4 regions of the Pseudoalteromonas sp. 2CM41L genome follow, and region 1 is predicted to be linked to each of the others. Evidence: predicted binding sites of a transcription regulator. Region 1 holds the regulator's gene; each other region holds the start of a gene.

Region 1 (4,140 bases):
TGCTAAAAATTTAGTTGATAACGCCATGATAGATAACATCAATGCCGATAACATCGAAGTCGACATTAAAGCGCTAACAATGCGCTCTGAGCAGCCAGTGGTTGTCACTGGGCCTAATTTAAAAATTGTCGGGAAAGGCCTTGAAGCCGATTTAAAAACCGAAGTAATAAAACTAATTAACCATACGCGAACAATATATTATGACCAATAAACTCACTAAAATACTTATTATCCCATCGCTAATGCTTGCCTTTAGCGCCTCTGCTGCTGAGCCTGCTGCTCAACCGCCAGCAAATCAAATTTCTATTAGTGCAGACCGTCAAGAAGGCCAACTTAAAGAAAACGTAGGTATTTTTGAAAAGAACGTCGAAATTGTGCATGGTAATCGCAAAATTACAGCCGACCGACTCGAAGTACATAAACGTGAAGACTTAGGGGATAACAAACAACTCCTTATTGCCACTGGCAGCCCAGCCTACTTCGAAGAAAAACAAGACGATGGTACCGTAATGAGTGCCAGTGCAAACGAAGTACGTTACGACGTAGCAAAGCGATTTTTAACGCTTGTTGGCGATGCTGAAGTCGCGCAAGCCGGTCAAAAAATTAATGCTAAAAGTATTACCTACGATATGCAGCAGCAGCTTATTAGCGCAGAAAAAGACGAAAACTCCACGGATCGTGTCCACACAATTTTAGTGCCTGTTGAAGCAAAAATTAAAGAAAAAACAGGTAACGAAGGTCAACCATGAGCACCTTAAAAGCAGAACTATTAGCAAAAAGCTATAAAGGCCGCCAAGTTGTAAAAAATGTAGGCCTTGAAGTAGAAGCCGGCAGCATTGTTGGCTTATTGGGCCCTAATGGCGCAGGTAAAACCACCACCTTTTACATGATTGTAGGGTTAGTACCTAGCGACAAAGGTAAAATTTCTATTGATGATAACGACATTACGTTATTACCTATGCACAGCCGCGCCCGCTTAGGCATTGGCTATTTGCCGCAAGAGTCATCAATATTTAGAAAGCTGACAGTTTATCAAAACCTAATGGCTATTTTAGAAACGCGTAAAGAGCTCAATAAAGCCGCGCGAGAAGAAACGCTTAACAACTTACTTGATGAATTTAGTATTCAGCATATTCGCGATAGCCAAGGTATGGCGCTTTCTGGTGGTGAACGCCGCCGTGTAGAAATTGCCAGAGCACTGGCAGCGAACCCCAAATTTATTTTATTGGATGAGCCTTTTGCTGGTGTTGATCCGATTTCAGTGTTAGATATAAAGAAAATAATAGAACATCTTAAAAACCGTGGCATTGGCGTATTAATTACCGATCACAATGTAAGAGAAACCCTTGATGTTTGTGAAAAAGCCTACATTGTTTCTCATGGGGAGCTAATTGCATCTGGTACCCCAGAACACGTATTAAATGACAAAACTGTACGCGATGTTTATTTAGGCGAGCAATTTAGGCTGTAACATTTAAGCCACACCTACAAGCATCTGCTAATATTAATTATAACAACATAAAAGGATTGTTAGAGATACATGAGGCAATCATTACAGCTGCGCATGGGCCAGCAACTTACAATGACTCCACAATTGCAACAAGCGATTCGCTTGCTGCAGCTCAGTACATTGGATCTCCAGCAAGAAATACAAGAAGCACTTGATAGCAACCCGCTATTAGAAGTAGAAGAGCAAGATTACACGGAAGAGTCGGCTGGAAAAAATGAACAAAAAGCAGATACGGATGATGTAACCGTAAGCGCATCGGCTGACGATACAACCAGCGAGTACGAGCAAGACAGTGGCGAAGCTTTAAATAAAGACACCGTTAGCGATGATATGGCAATGGATGTAACTTGGGATGAGTACATGAGCGCAGCCCCTGCGGCATCCTCAGGCCCAATGCCAGAAGATGAGTCTATTTATCAAGGTGCCTCTACTGAAACGCTACATGAGTATTTAATGTGGCAGCTTCAGCTTACTCCTTTTAGCCCAACTGACGAAGCCATTGCTATTGCCATTGTAGAAGCTGTAGATGACTCGGGTATTTTAACGCTAAGTTGCGAAGAAATTTTAGAAAGCTTTAACCAAGAAAACGATGACGAAGTTGAAGTTGAACTTGATGAAATAGAAGCCGTTTTAAAACGTATTCAGCTATTTGACCCTGTAGGTATAGCCGCGCGCAGTTTACAAGAGTGCTTGTGCATTCAGCTAAACCAGTTTGATAAAGACACCCCTTTTATAGAACAAACTAAAATGATCTTAACCGATCACATTGATCTATTAGCGGCACGCGACTATCGTACATTAATGAAAAAGACTAAGCTTAAAGAAGACGAGCTTAAAGAGGTCATGACCCTAATACATACCCTCAACCCAAAACCTGCAGATACAATAGTAAGGGAAGAGTCGGAGTATGTAATACCGGATGTGTCGGTTAAAAAAATAAAAGGCCGCTGGGTGGTAGAGCTAAATCCAGATAGCATGCCAAAAATACGCGTAAATAGTCAGTACGCAGCTATGTCACGTACCGTAAAATCAAGTGGTGATAGCCAGTTTATTCGCTCTCACTTACAAGAAGCTAAATGGTTTATAAAAAGCCTTGAAAGCAGAAACGACACGCTGCTCAAAGTAACAAACTGTATTGTAAAACAGCAACAGGCATTTTTTGAACATGGCCCCGAAGCCATGAAGCCAATGGTTTTAAACGATGTTGCTGAAATGGTAGAAATGCATGAATCGACAATTTCGCGTGTTACCACGCAAAAATATATGCATACGCCACGTGGTATTTTTGAGCTTAAGTATTTTTTCTCAAGCCACGTAAGCACTGAAAACGGCGGAGAGTGTTCATCAACCGCAATACGTGCCCTAATTAAAAAGCTAATTGCCGCGGAAAACTCAGCTAAACCATTGAGTGATAGTAAAATTGCGGATATATTGGCAGAGCAAGGAATTAAAGTAGCTAGACGCACAATAGCAAAATACCGTGAATCGCTAGCTATTCCACCGTCAAATCAGAGAAAGAGTTTGATATAAGACGTAAAAAACAAAGAGGAAATGCTTATGCAACTAAACCTAACTGGTCGTCACGTAGAAGTAACTGATTCACTTAGAGACTATGTAAATAATAAATTTGCAAAGCTAGAAAGGCACTCAGATCATATTAGCAATGTGCATGTCATTCTCGATGTAGAAAAACTCAACCAAAAAGCAGAAGCGACTATTCATGTAAGTGGCGCAGATTTATTTGCCTCAACAGAGCACCAAGATATGTATGCCGCTATAGACTCGTTGATTGACAAGCTCGATCGTCAAGTCATAAAACATAAAGAGAAGCTTGCTAGACACTAATATTATGAAATTAAGTACATTAGTATGCCAGGACTGCAGCAAAGCTGCGGTCCTTTTTAGTAGTAAAAAAAGAATTTTAGAGTTTATCAGTGAGCTAGCTCATGAAAAGCTCCCCTACTTACCACAACAAGATATTCTTAATGCGCTGGCAAGCAGAGAAAAGCTAGGCAGTACTGGTATTGGCCGGGGTATCGCCATTCCTCATGGCAGAATGGGTGGCGTAGAAGAGCCGCTGGCTTTAGTACTTGTTAGCGACACGCCTGTTAACTTTGATGCTATTGATAACTGCCCTGTTGATATTTTTGTTGCACTCATCGTACCAGATGGCGATAACCAACAGCACCTAAAGACTCTGGCAACCATAGCTGATAAACTGAGCAACAAAGAATTTTGTAAACAGCTGCGTAGTGCTAAAACCGATGCAGAGCTGTATCAAGTAATTGTTGATCAATCGTAGTAAATACTAAGGGCTATAAATGGAGTTAATTATCATAAGCGGCCGTTCTGGTTCAGGTAAGTCGGTTGCTTTACGCGTGGTTGAAGATTTAGGCTATTATTGCGTAGATAATATTCCGGTCAACTTACTGCCCTCTTTAGTGCGAAGTGTTTCAGATAACTATGACAAAATAGCCGTTAGTATAGATGTTCGTAATATCCCCAAAGAACAAGACGAATTTAACGATATTCTCGAGTACCTTCCTGACTTTGCTAAACCCACACTGTTTTATTTAGATAGTGATGATCAAACACTGATCAAACGTTTTTCAGAAACACGCAGATTACAC
Region 2 (4,140 bases), on a different contig from region 1:
TCTACTTGGCCGCTGTTTTTACCTATATTACTTATTTTTTCGAGCTTTATAGGTGGCTGTGCAGGTTCAACCGGTGGCGGTATGAAAGTTGTACGCGTGTTTTTACTTTACCTACAAGGCATACGTGAGCTTAACCGCTTAGTGCACCCACGTGCTATATACTCTATTAAGCTTGGTCGTAAAGCCCTGCCCGATAAAGTAGTTGAAGCGGTTTGGGGGTTTTTCTCAGCGTACGCATTGGTGTTTATTATTATAATGCTGGCACTAATGGGAACTGGCATGGATAACATTACCGCGTTCTCTGCTACGGCGGCGTGTTTAAATAATTTAGGCCCAGGCTTAGGTGATGTTGCCTCGCATTATGGGGCGGTGAGCGATGGTGCCAAATGGCTATTAACCATTGCCATGGTATTTGGTCGCTTAGAAATATTCACCTTACTCGTGCTATTTACGCCGACCTTTTGGCGTGGGTAATAATATATAAATGATGCTTAGGAACAGGCATGCCACATTCTAATTTAGATAAATTACACCAGTTAACAACAGGGCGATTGGTCGACTTGGAAATTGTTACGCCTACCAGTAGTAAACGCGTAAAAACAGAGTTTATTGGCTTGCTAGAAAATAAATTTATTATTTTAAATTACCCAAGTTCAAAGCGTTTACCTGCTGCAAGTGATTACCTACGTGACGGTGTAATGGTGGTGGTAAGAGCGGTTATAGAAGGCAGTGGCGGACAAGTAATAGCATTTAGGCAGCAGCTTATGTCGGTTGCCTCACACCCTGCTAGGCTCATTTTTATTAATTACCCTACGCAAGTGCAGTTATTTGCACTGCGCGCGCAAACACGCATACCTACCTTATTACCTGCAAAATTAACTCTCAGTGACGATAGAGTACTTGAAGGGGTGATTAAAGACATCTCGCTTACCGGGGTGATGTTTGATGTACGCGGCGATCAAAACGATGAAAATATTAAAGATATGCAATGCAAGGTGACGGTTGATACCAACAATAAAGCATTTACTGGCGAAATATGCAGCGTAAAAGAGCACGCCGCGGGAGTTAATTGTGGTATTAAACTTCTAGCCAGTGAAGATGAAATGAAGGCATTTATGAAAGAGCATTTTATCGATCCCGCAATGCTTGAGCTGCCATTAGAATAAGCACTTTCGCTTAATAGCAACAAATGGCCACTTTTTACTTGAGTGGCAGTCATATTTTTTAAAACTTCACAAAATAATTTTTATTTTCTATAAAAATCAGCTGTATAGATTAGTTTTACGAGTGAGTTATTTTAATACGTTAGCTCCCCTCACGGCTAAAATTTAGTCTCTTTTTTCGATAAATCTTCATCCTTACAATTTACGCCGAAAATTGTAGCTTTTTTCTTTTATGTAACTAGCTGTTTTTATTGCTTTTAAAAACTTAGCTTTACCCATTGTTGCTAGTTTGCAACACAAAACCCCCGCAAATTTATCAAAAATAGCCAAGCACTCTTTTAACTGATTGAAATTAATCAGCTTTTAAAACTTGGCATTCAAGTTGTAATAGTCTGGCTGTACTGAACAATAACGTGATTTAAAGTAAAACACTTAATCGCACACATATACTTGAAGGAATTATATTATGAAAAGCATTAATAAAACTTTAGCACTTATCGCCCTTGCTTCATCATCAGCGGCATTTGCAGCAACCGATTTTGATACGTTAGATGTAGATGGCAGCGGCACGATTAGCAAATCAGAGGCATCAATTGATGCAAAACTGATGAGCATGTTCTCAGAATTAGATACTGACCAAGATGGTGAGCTATCAAAAGAAGAATTTTCAGAAGCTTAAAGTGTGGTAACAATCCTGAGTTGCCAATGACAACCTAAGTAGGCAAGGGAGCTTACGAAAAAGGATTACAAGGATTGCGTACACCACGTAGTGAACTTAACTAATTTGTTTATATTGAAGGATTAAATTATGAAGCATTTAAATAAAGCACTCGCATTTATGGCTATTGCCTCTTCTTCTGCTGCCTTTGCAGGGACTGATTTTGACACGCTAGATGTAGATGGCAATGGCGCCATTAGCCAAGCTGAAGCATCGGTTGATGCGGATTTAATGGCTGAGTTTGTTGAGCTTGATACCGATGGAAATGGTGAGCTTTCAAAGCAAGAGTTCTCTAAATACTAGGGTGTGATGATCTTTGCCAATTGAGCGCAGGACAGCGCATGTTCACTTAGCAAAGAGTCATTTGCTCTAATCCAATGTGCATTAAAACTTAATAATGCACATTGGCAAAAGCACTTTTTAGTTAATTTTTAAACCCATGGATCTTAGAAAAGGATTTCCTCTTAATTAGGACACAACTATGAAAACATTAAATACAGCACTTGCCGTTATCGTATTAGCTTCTTCATCAGCGGCGTATGCTGCAGTCGACTTTGCCTCGTTTGATGCCGATGGTGATGGTGCAATTTCAAAGCAAGAAGCGCAGGTAAATTCACAGCTAGTGAAAATTTTTGACCAGCTAGATACTGATGGTAATGGTGAAATTTCTGAGCAAGAGTTTTCAAAAGTACAGTAATTAGAAGCTGCTAAGCAGGGTTGCCTAGCATTAAAAAAACATACTCCACTAAAGCCGCCTTAGTCAGCGGCTTTTTTGTGTTTAACTATAAAAATATAGCGCTAACTTGGAATAGCTTTTCTACTACGTTGATATGCTTTTTATCGATTAAAAACATAATAACGTGATCACCAGACATAATAACCGTGTCGTCGTGGGCAATCAGTACGTCGTCATTACGTACAATAGCACCAATCGTTGTACCTGCAGGTAGCTTGATATCGGCAATCGCACGGCCAACTACTTTTGATGTGTTTTCATCGCCATGGGCAACGGCTTCAATGGCCTCTGCCGCGCCTTTACGTAACGAGTACACATTAACAATATCGCCACGGCGTACGTGTGTAAGTAGCGCCGAAATAGTTGCTTGTTGTGGTGATATAGCAATATCTATTTCACCCCCTTGCACTAAATCTACATACGCACCACGCTGAATAAGCACCATGGTTTTTTGTGCGCCCATGCGTTTTGCAAGCATGGCCGACATTATATTTGCTTCATCGTCGTTGGTTACGGCAATAAACACATCAACTTGCTCTATGTGCTCTTCAGATAGTAGTTCTTGGTCTGAGGCGTCTCCACAAAACACGACGGTGTTATCTAGCATTTCAGAGAGTTGCTCAGCACGCTCTTTACTGCGCTCTAATAACTTAACGCTGTGGTTTTTTTCCAGTGAGCGAGCAAGGCCTGCACCAATGTTACCGCCACCGGCTATCATAATTTTTTTGTAAGAACGCTCAAGTTTTTGTAGCTCGTTCATAACCGCACGAATATGCTTAGTGGCAGCAATGAAAAATACTTCATCGTCCGCTTCTATTACCGTGGTGCCCAGCGGCTTTATAGCTTTACCTTGGCGATAAATTGCTGCTACACGGGTTTCTACATTCGGAATATGCTCTTTTAAAGCAGAAAGCGCATAACCCACTAATAAGCCACCGTAGTAAGCTTTTACAGCCACAAGAGAGAGCATGCCATCGGCAAATTGCAGCACTTGCAACGCGCCTGGGTAATCTATTAAACGGCGAATATATTTGGTAACAAGTGCTTCGGGGGCAATATAGTGATCAACCGGGAGGTCATCGTTATGAAATAGCTTTTCGCGGTATTTTAAATATTGCTCTGATCGGATACGGGCTATTTTAGTTGGCGTATTAAAAATACTATACGCGACTTGGCAGGCCACCATATTAACTTCATCTGAGCTGGTTACCGCAATAATCATGTCGGCGTCTTCAGCACCTGCACGCCTGAGCACATCTGGGTGTGCACTGTGCCCCGTGACCCCTTGTAAGTCGTACTTATCTTGTAGCTCTCGTAAGCGGTTGCCGTCTATATCAACAACGGTTATTTCGTTTTGTTCGCCAACTAAGTTTTCAGCAAGCGTACCACCGACTTGTCCGGCACCGAGTATGATTATTTTCATTATTTACCCGAATTACTGTTTAATTAAAAAAATAGCCATTTACTGTTTAATAAATGGCTATTGAGTGTACGGCTATTAGGCTTTTTTAACTAGCTTAGCG
Region 3 (4,140 bases), on a different contig from region 1:
TATTTGTCAGCATATTGTTAAAGGTCATAATGGCGAAATATCAGCCGAAAAAGCCAGTATTGGCGGGCTTGGCATTGTTATTAAATTACCCTTATTAGTTCAGTAGAGGATAAGTATGAGTGAGCAAATACTCATTGTTGAAGATGAAATAAAACTTGCCAATTTAATGAGCGACTTTTTAACAAGTCATCATTATCAAACGCACCTTATTCATCATGGTGATGAAGTACTTAGCTGGCTTGAAAGTAATAAGCCAAGTGTTATTTTATTAGATATTATGTTGCCAGGGCAAAGCGGTATAGAGCTGTGCAAAGCGATAAGAAAGTTTTCTAATGTGCCCATTATTATGGTTTCGGCAAAGGTGGAGGAGATTGACCGGTTACTCGGACTTGAACTGGGCGCCGATGACTATATTTGTAAACCGTTTAGTTATGCTGAGCTGGTGGCGCGAGTAAAAGCAATTTTAAGGCGTGTTAATACCACAAAAGAGCCGGTAAATAATGCCATGACACTGGATGAAAGTACTTACAGTGTAAACTATAAAAATAGCAGTATAGAACTAACTAATTTTGAATTTCAGCTATTTAAGCCTTTGTATTCAAACCCTAACAGAATCTATTCACGCGATAGCTTAATGGACACCATGTACGCAGACCAACGTATAGTTAGCCACCGCACTATAGACAGCCACATAAAAAAGTTACGTAAAAAGCTTGATGAAGTAACGCAAACCGACAGCGTTATTCAGTCGGTTTACGGTGTGGGCTATCGGTTTGTTCACCCTCAATAGCTAAACGTGAGCGCAGTTTTACTCATCGTCAGCGTTTTTAATACGCTCTAAACGGTCGAACTCTTCGTATTCGGCCGCTTGTATTTCATCGAGTACCGCATCTACATCTGCAGATTCATTACTGTCTTCAAATTCTCCGCTGAGCACAGTGTTTGGCGTTAAGCTGGCCTCTTCAAACAGTGCCCACATTTCTTTAGCGTAATGAGTGTTTAATAGGCTAGGTGCAAACTGCGCATAATAACGACGTATGTTGTTTACATCGCGCGTAAACATTGCTTGCGCACTGTTATTGGCTGCGGCGTTTACAGCTTGCGGAAGGTCAATAATTACAGGCCCTTTACTATCAACAAGTACGTTAAATTCTGATAAGTCACCGTGGATAATACCCGCGCACAGCATTAATTTAATATAATGAACCATCATACTGTACTGCTCAATAGCGTCTTGCTGTGTAAGGGTCACATGCCCTAACTGTGGAGCAACATCTCCGTCTTCATCGCACACAAGCTCCATTAACAACACACCATCAATACAGTAATAAGTATCAGGAACTCTGACGCCAGCGCGTGATAAACGTGAAAGCGCGTCTACTTCTGCATTTTGCCAAATTTCTTCTTCTAGTTGTCGCCCATAACTAGAGCGTTTACCCATGGCGCGGGCTTGGCGTCCGCCTCTTACTTTTCGGCCTTCTTGATACTGAGCTGCCTTTTTAAAGCTGCGTTTAACGGCATCTTTGTAGACTTTAGCACAGCGAATTTCGCCACCGCTGCGCACCACAAATATATCCGCTTCTTTACCGCTCATTAAGCGGCTTATCACTTCATCAATTAGGCCATCATCAACGAGTGGCTGGAGGCGTTTAGGTATTTTCACTGCGATACAACTAGAAAAATTGGAAGATTAAACATGTATGTTAATAAGTCCTTAATATGTTAGCTCTCAAAACAGGTGTTGAAAGTGGTTTTAAGTAATTAGTTATCACAATAACCGAAATACCGAATAAGGTAAAAATAACATGATAAAAATCGGATTTATTTTTATTTCCTTATTGTTTGCACAATGTTTGCATTTTTTAAGCGTACTTTATATTCATACCCTTTATTAATATTTAACCCAAGGTGACCACGATGAAGCATTTTCCTACTTTTGCCGTTGCTGCATTATTATCAATGGCTTTTTCAGCCAATGTTGCAGCCAGAGGCGGTGATAACCCACCACCTAAACCTGACTTTTCAAGCATAGATGCAGATGGTGACGGTGTGATTAGCCTTGCAGAATTTAGCGAAAGTGCGCCACCGCAAGGCGATGCGCAAACTATTTTTGACGAAATAGATGCCGATGGGAATGGCGAAATTAGCGAACAAGAGTTAAGTGAACACAAGCCACCACGCCGCGCACGTTAAGGGAGAAAAATATGATCAACAGTATTGGTAGCTCAGCGAGTTTTATGACTCAACAATCTAGCCAAGTAAGCGCTTTAACTTCAGAGCAAACTGAGTTTGTTAAAGAAACACTTGCAGAATTTGATGCACAAAACCTAAGTACGGAAGATGCGCAAAGTATTCAAGCTGCATTTGAAGAGCAGGGGATCTCGCCGACAAAAGAGTTGGCTGATTTAATGAGCGAACTTGATTTTGACGCTAAAAGTATTGGCGATGCAGGACGCCCTGAAGGACAGCGCCCGCCACCGCCGCCGCAAAACTCTTTAGAATCTGTTGATACTGACGAAGTGGTTAGCTACTTAGATGAGTTATTAACTGAGTATTCAAGCCAGCTATCTGATGAAGATAAAGAATCAATTCTTTCATCGGTACAAGAAAAATTTGGTTTAAGTGAAGGTGATTCACTGCTAAATGTAACTGCTTAGGTGTTATAACTTGAGGTAAAGCTGACTGTTTATCCTTAGGTCTTAAGTCCAAAGCCCGGCAATTATTTTGTTGGGCTTTTTTAATATACCAATTCGCTTAATTGATCACGTATTATTGCGCATTGGTATTACTCCGCTTGAGGCAAAAAAATCGCGCTAATAGCACCTAACAAACCGAGCAGGCTATACAACAAAATAAGCTGTGCGGTTGATAAAAATGCTTCTAAAAGCCCTATACTGCCTAACATTAAAAGCAAAATGCCAATTACAGTATTACTAACCGACACGTAATCAGTGCGTTTATTGCCTTGTGCCATATCTACTAAATAGGTTTTACGCCCGAGCCGTACGCCTTGATGAGCAATGCAAAGCAAAAAATAAAAACCAGGTATTACCCAAGCATATTCAAACAGCTGGCTATACCATGTGGCTATTACAAACACACTCACCCCGTTTATGGTGACAAGTAACGCACTGATCACAAGCACCTTTTGGCTAGAAAAATCGCTGAGTCTTCCCCATATTGGCCCAGAAATTAAACTTGCTAAGCCAGACACGGCTAAAAATACTGCCAATAATGAAAATTCAAACTGCTGAGAGCTTGCTAAAATAATATAAAAAGGCGCGCTTAGGGCTGAGCAAAGTAAAAAGGCGCGGGTAATTACAAAGTGTGCAAATTGTTTATCTTGATAAAGCAGCTTTAATTTACTTAGCGCATTTAAAAAGCCATTTTTACCGCCTTGTGTCGCGCCTTTGTATTCGTTTATGCGGCTATAAAAAAGTGCAGCAACAACCCACAAAACGGCGCCTAAACACAGCGCAATTAATACCGTATTTTGCTCTTTTTGCCCCGAAAAAAACCACATCATTAAACCAAAAGTGAGTGTTGCAAAGCCAGCTATACTTGCCGCCAGGCCACTAATATTGCCCCGCTTTTTTTTAGGAATAACTTTACCTAATACATCTTTAGCGGCAATAGAATTAAACCCGCGGGCGAGGCTAAAGAGCACCAGCAGAGCTAAAATTGCATAGCCAGCCTGAGCGCCTTCTAGCACAAATGAAACACCAACCATAGCGCCAATACATACAGCTTGGGCAAATGCACCGCAAACCCATACCCACTTTCTTACTGAGAGTTTACGGATAATATTGGCTATCGCTAATTGTGGTAATAAAGAGCCCGATTCTCTTATAGGCACCAGCCACGCTATAAACGCGCTTGGTACGTTTAAGCTTTGCATTAACCAAGGCAGAGTGACTTTAGGGTTGAGGAGGGCATCGGCAAATTTACTAAAAAGCTGGCTTGTTAATAAAAGAATAAAGTTACCGGCCACTTCTTTGCAGTCATCTTCGTTTATGTCTTTACAGGCGCGTGCGTCTTCATCGTTGTTAAGGCGTTTATAGACTTGCTCTTTAGTGAGTTTTTTCATACTGCTAGCTACACAATTTGTTTTGCTCTTTGAGGTACGAATCTACAAAGTGT
Region 4 (4,140 bases), on a different contig from region 1:
AAATACAATGTCATCAACGTTTGGACGATTTTGAATTACATGTTGATTTAGCTATAAATCAATTTGATATTTTAGGGGTGTTTGGCCCTTCGGGCTCGGGCAAATCGAGCTTATTACAGGCGATAGCAGGGCTTACGACGGCGCAAAATGTGTGTATAAATAATCATAATATTACCCATTTAAAGCCCGATAAACGCCTACTTACTTTACAGCTGCAGTCGTGCCCGTTATTTCCACATTTAAATGTAATGGGTAATTTACTGTTTACTCACAAGCATTGTAAAAATAAAAGTAACAACCTAACGCCTGATCAGGTAATTGATTTATTAGCACTAAACCCATTACTAAATCGTGATGTGTCGGGGCTTTCGGGCGGGGAGCGCCAGCGCGTAATTTTTGCAAGAACACTACTAAGTGGGCAATCTGTTGTTTTACTTGATGAGCCATTTAGCGCCTTAGATTGGTCAACGCGTTTTACTATGTTGGGGGCTGTTCAACAACTAAATAAATCCCATGGTATTAAATTTATTATTGTCAGCCACTCTTTAAAAGAGCTACTTTATTGCAGCGATACATTACTTCATATAGCGAAAGGCAACGTGCTCCAGTGCGGTGCAACACAAGAAGTGGTGCAAAGTATTTATACAAATAAGAGCCAAACGCCACTCAGTATACTTAGTTATAGTAAGCCTGAATTTAATGAGGCTTTTGGTCTTTACCAGCTTACTCTTAGTAATAGCCAGCAGCATTTATATGCAGTGCCTTCGCTGGTAAAACAAAACCATAAGTTAATTATAGAAAGCAGCCAAATAACCTACAGCAAAGTAAAACCAATTAACGAGAGCTGTGCAAACGTACTAATAGGTATGCTTGAAAATGCCCAGCAGCTTGATGAGCAATGGCTACTTACAGTTAACGTAGATACGCAATTACTGTATTGCGCGGTGTCTAAAAGGCAATGGCAGCAAAGTACTGTAAGCCTAGGCGAGCAGATTTATTTAACAATAAATAACCTAGAAACGCTAAATTAGGCTCTAAAAAGCAGTCATGTATTTACAGTGTACTAAATTAAGCACTGCAAACAGGGCAGTGCTTATTTTTAACAATATTAAAACGGTTAAACTCCATACTCAAACCATCTACAAGTAATAGCTGCTCGGTGAGTTTACTAGGCAGTCCTGCAATAATTTTAAGTGCTTCAGTTGCTTGAATACTACCAATAAGCCCTACAATAGGGGAGAGTACGCCTGACTCTGAACAGCTTTGAGTTTGTTCGCCAAAGAGCTGTGACACACACCCGTAGCAATGGCTATTAGGCGCCATTGTAAAGCAAGCTACTTGTCCCTCTAACCTTACGGCAGAGCCCGAAACCAAGGGCGTATGGGTGTTATAGCAGACGCTGTTGAGCAAATTTCGTGTTGCTAAGTTATCAGTGCAGTCAATAACTACATCTACTTTGCTAAGTAATTGTTCAAGCTGCGAGTTTTCATTTAAAAATTCATCAATAGTGTGGATCTCTATTTCATCATTTAACTGAGTTAACTGTTTTTTTGCACTGTGGGTTTTAAAGCACCCAACATCACTTTGTTTATAGAGCACCTGCCTTTGCAAGTTAGTTGCATCAACCACATCGTTATCTACAAGCGTTAATGTACCTACGCCCGATGCAGCTAAGTACTGCGCAACTGGGCAGCCTAATCCACCTAACCCCACAATAAGAGCATGACTTTGCCATATTTTTTCTTGTCCATCTATATCTAGCTGAGGAAGCATAATATGACGAGAATAGCGTAATTGCTGCTGATACGTTAAAGGGGGTTTTTGCATTAATGAGTTCTCATAATTTTTTTTAACAATACCAATTAGTTAAAACCTAGAGCAAGTAAAGCTTAAAAATTCTTTGCACTGTTTACGCCCAACAAAGCTGCTTAAATAGTGCAAAGCGAAATAAATATTAATTCCCAAAAATATAAGTAACTGAAAAACCTACCTATTAATTGTTGGCTTAGTAATTGCTGAAAGCGGTTAACGTTAATTTAACAATCGTCGCAGTGTTATTACTACCAAAGTCGTACTCACTGCTTAAAATAATAATCGTTACAAGGAAAAAAACATGCAACCGAGTTCTGGGTTTAATCTCATATCGTTTAGCGGAAAAATGAAAATACTACATTTAAGCTGGATGGTGTTTTTTATCTCTTTTTTTGTATGGTTTAACCATGCTCCATTATTAGGGGCAATAGCGGGCTCGCTAGGTATAACTATGGCACAGGTAAAAACGCTTCTCATTTTAAATGTGGCCTTAACCATTCCCGCGCGTGTTGTTGTTGGCATGCTGACAGATAAGTTTGGTCCGCGTATTGTTTATGCCGCTTTACTTATTTTATGTAGCATACCGTGTTTTATGTTTGCTATGGCCACCACGTTTGAGCAAGCCGCTATCGCGCGTTTTGCACTAGGCTTTATTGGAGCTGGCTTTGTAGTGGGCATTCGTATGGTGAGCGAGTGGTTCCCGGCTAATGAGCTTGGTACAGCAGAAGGTATTTATGGTGGCTGGGGTAATTTTGGCTCGGCTGCCGCTGCCATGTTACTACCTGTATTAGCGCTTATGTTTGGCGGCGACGATGGCTGGCGCTATGCCGTTGGTTTAACGGGCGTACTTAGCGTTATTTTTGGTGTTATTTGGTACATAAACGTAACCGATACACCAAAAGGGGGGACGTACTTTAAGCCTAAAAAAGTAGGCGCAATGGAAGTAACAAGTAAAGGTGACTTTGTATTATTGCTTATTATGAAATTACCTATGTATGGCGCACTGGCTTTACTTACTTGGAAGTTGTCTCCTACAGGCGCTAATTTAATTTCTGCCAATTTTGTTTTAGCCGTTTATGCATTTTTAGTGCTGTTATACGCTTACGAGGTATATAAAACCTTTGATATAAACGGACATATCTTTAAACAACCCGTGCCAGAATCACACCGCTACGAATTTAAACAAGTAGCTGTACTTAATATTTTATATTTTACCACCTTTGGCTCAGAGCTGGCCGTTGTATCTATGCTGCCATTATTTTTTATGGAAGTGTTTGGCCTAGATATGGTGTACGCAGGTTTACTGGCCTCTGCTTATGCGTTTATGAATTTAGCCTCGCGCCCGGGTGGTGGTTGGATCTCAGATAGAATGGGTCGTCGTAAAACACTTATTGTTCTTACCTCAGGGTTAGCTGTTGGCTACTTTGTTATGGGCTTAGTTGACGCTAGCTGGCCACTTTGGCTTGCAGTAGCTGCTGCCATGGCGTGTTCGTTCTTTGTGCAAGCTGGTGAGGGAGCGGTTTTTGCTGCTGTGCCACTTATTAAACGCCGCTTAACAGGGCAAATTGCAGGTATGACAGGCGCTTACGGTAACGTAGGTGCGGTGGTGTATTTAACGGCGCTCTCATTAGTGGATTACCAAACTTTCTTTATGATCATTGCTGCCAGTGCATTGTTAGGATTAGGGGCGTTATTTTTCATGAAAGAGCCAGATGGGCACATGACAGAAGTAAACGAAGATGGCTCTGTTGAACTTATTTCAGTGACTTAAGGCAGCGTTAGCCATGTTTGATGAAACCCAACACGCTCAAGTTCGTAATAATACGCTAGATGTTTCTTTTGGTGGGCACAGTGCCGCGGGCATAAAAGATGAAAATCAAGATGCGTTTGCTGCTTTAAATACTGAGCACGAACAACAAGAAACAAAAGGCGCTATTGCGTGCTTAGCGGATGGGTGTTCATCGGCTAAAAATGCCAAACAAGCATCGCAGCTCAGTGTTACTCATTTTATAAATGAGTATTTAAATACACCCGACAGTTGGGCGGTCAAAAAATCGGTTTCTAAGGTTTTAGCTAGCTTAAATCAGTGGTTATATTCGCAATCAGTCAACTATAACCACTTAGGGCAACGCCAAGCAGATTGGATGACCACCTTTACGGCGCTTATATTAAAATCAGCTACGGGGTATATATTTCATTTAGGCGATACTCGCATTACGCGTTTACGCGATAATCAAATGGAAGCGATAACGCGGGATCATAAAGTAAATGATACGCTCACTCGTGCTTTAGGCGCGCAGTCACATCAAGAAATTGATGTTTACGAAG

Evidence for each region. The regulator sigma-54, encoded in region 1, starts transcription at its own class of promoters, with help from an activator protein. The targets are predictions, from matches to a motif close to GTTGGCACGNNNNTNGNNT.
Region 2: MTF64_RS18545 (EF-hand domain-containing protein) is a predicted target of sigma-54. The motif match lies at 1,533-1,551, and genes of this name have one in related genera.
Region 3: MTF64_RS08230 (EF-hand domain-containing protein) is a predicted target of sigma-54. The motif match lies at 1,841-1,859, and genes of this name have one in related genera.
Region 4: MTF64_RS09180 (NarK family nitrate/nitrite MFS transporter) is a predicted target of sigma-54. The motif match lies at 2,000-2,018, and genes of this name have one in related genera.

The regions. Positions count from the first base shown of each region.
Region 1 covers NZ_JALNTN010000006.1:160,055-164,194, forward strand. The annotation lists gene lptC (LPS export ABC transporter periplasmic protein LptC) at 1-211, shown strand, start outside; gene lptA (lipopolysaccharide transport periplasmic protein LptA) at 201-749, shown strand; gene lptB (LPS export ABC transporter ATP-binding protein) at 746-1,471, shown strand; gene MTF64_RS10140 (RNA polymerase factor sigma-54) at 1,541-3,040, shown strand; gene hpf (ribosome hibernation promoting factor) at 3,068-3,355, shown strand; gene MTF64_RS10150 (PTS sugar transporter subunit IIA) at 3,360-3,812, shown strand; gene rapZ (RNase adapter RapZ) at 3,832-4,140, shown strand, end outside.
Region 2 covers NZ_JALNTN010000022.1:10,316-14,455, reverse strand. The annotation lists gene MTF64_RS18555 (TrkH family potassium uptake protein) at 1-474, shown strand, start outside; gene MTF64_RS18550 (flagellar brake protein) at 504-1,166, shown strand; gene MTF64_RS18545 (EF-hand domain-containing protein) at 1,630-1,842, shown strand; gene MTF64_RS18540 (calmodulin-like protein) at 1,972-2,184, shown strand; gene MTF64_RS18535 (EF-hand domain-containing protein) at 2,363-2,578, shown strand; gene trkA (Trk system potassium transporter TrkA) at 2,664-4,040, opposite strand; gene rsmB (16S rRNA (cytosine(967)-C(5))-methyltransferase RsmB) at 4,116-4,140, opposite strand, start outside.
Region 3 covers NZ_JALNTN010000004.1:305,937-310,076, reverse strand. The annotation lists gene MTF64_RS08245 (ATP-binding protein) at 1-106, shown strand, start outside; gene MTF64_RS08240 (response regulator) at 116-790, shown strand; gene MTF64_RS08235 (PA4780 family RIO1-like protein kinase) at 809-1,663, opposite strand; gene MTF64_RS08230 (EF-hand domain-containing protein) at 1,918-2,193, shown strand; gene MTF64_RS08225 (hypothetical protein) at 2,205-2,657, shown strand; gene MTF64_RS08220 (MFS transporter) at 2,786-4,087, opposite strand; gene MTF64_RS08215 (bifunctional diguanylate cyclase/phosphodiesterase) at 4,092-4,140, opposite strand, start outside.
Region 4 covers NZ_JALNTN010000005.1:177,426-181,565, forward strand. The annotation lists gene MTF64_RS09170 (ATP-binding cassette domain-containing protein) at 1-1,031, shown strand, start outside; gene modB (molybdate ABC transporter permease subunit) at 1-1, shown strand, start outside; gene moeB (molybdopterin-synthase adenylyltransferase MoeB) at 1,069-1,827, opposite strand; gene MTF64_RS09180 (NarK family nitrate/nitrite MFS transporter) at 2,114-3,583, shown strand; gene MTF64_RS09185 (bifunctional protein-serine/threonine kinase/phosphatase) at 3,597-4,140, shown strand, end outside.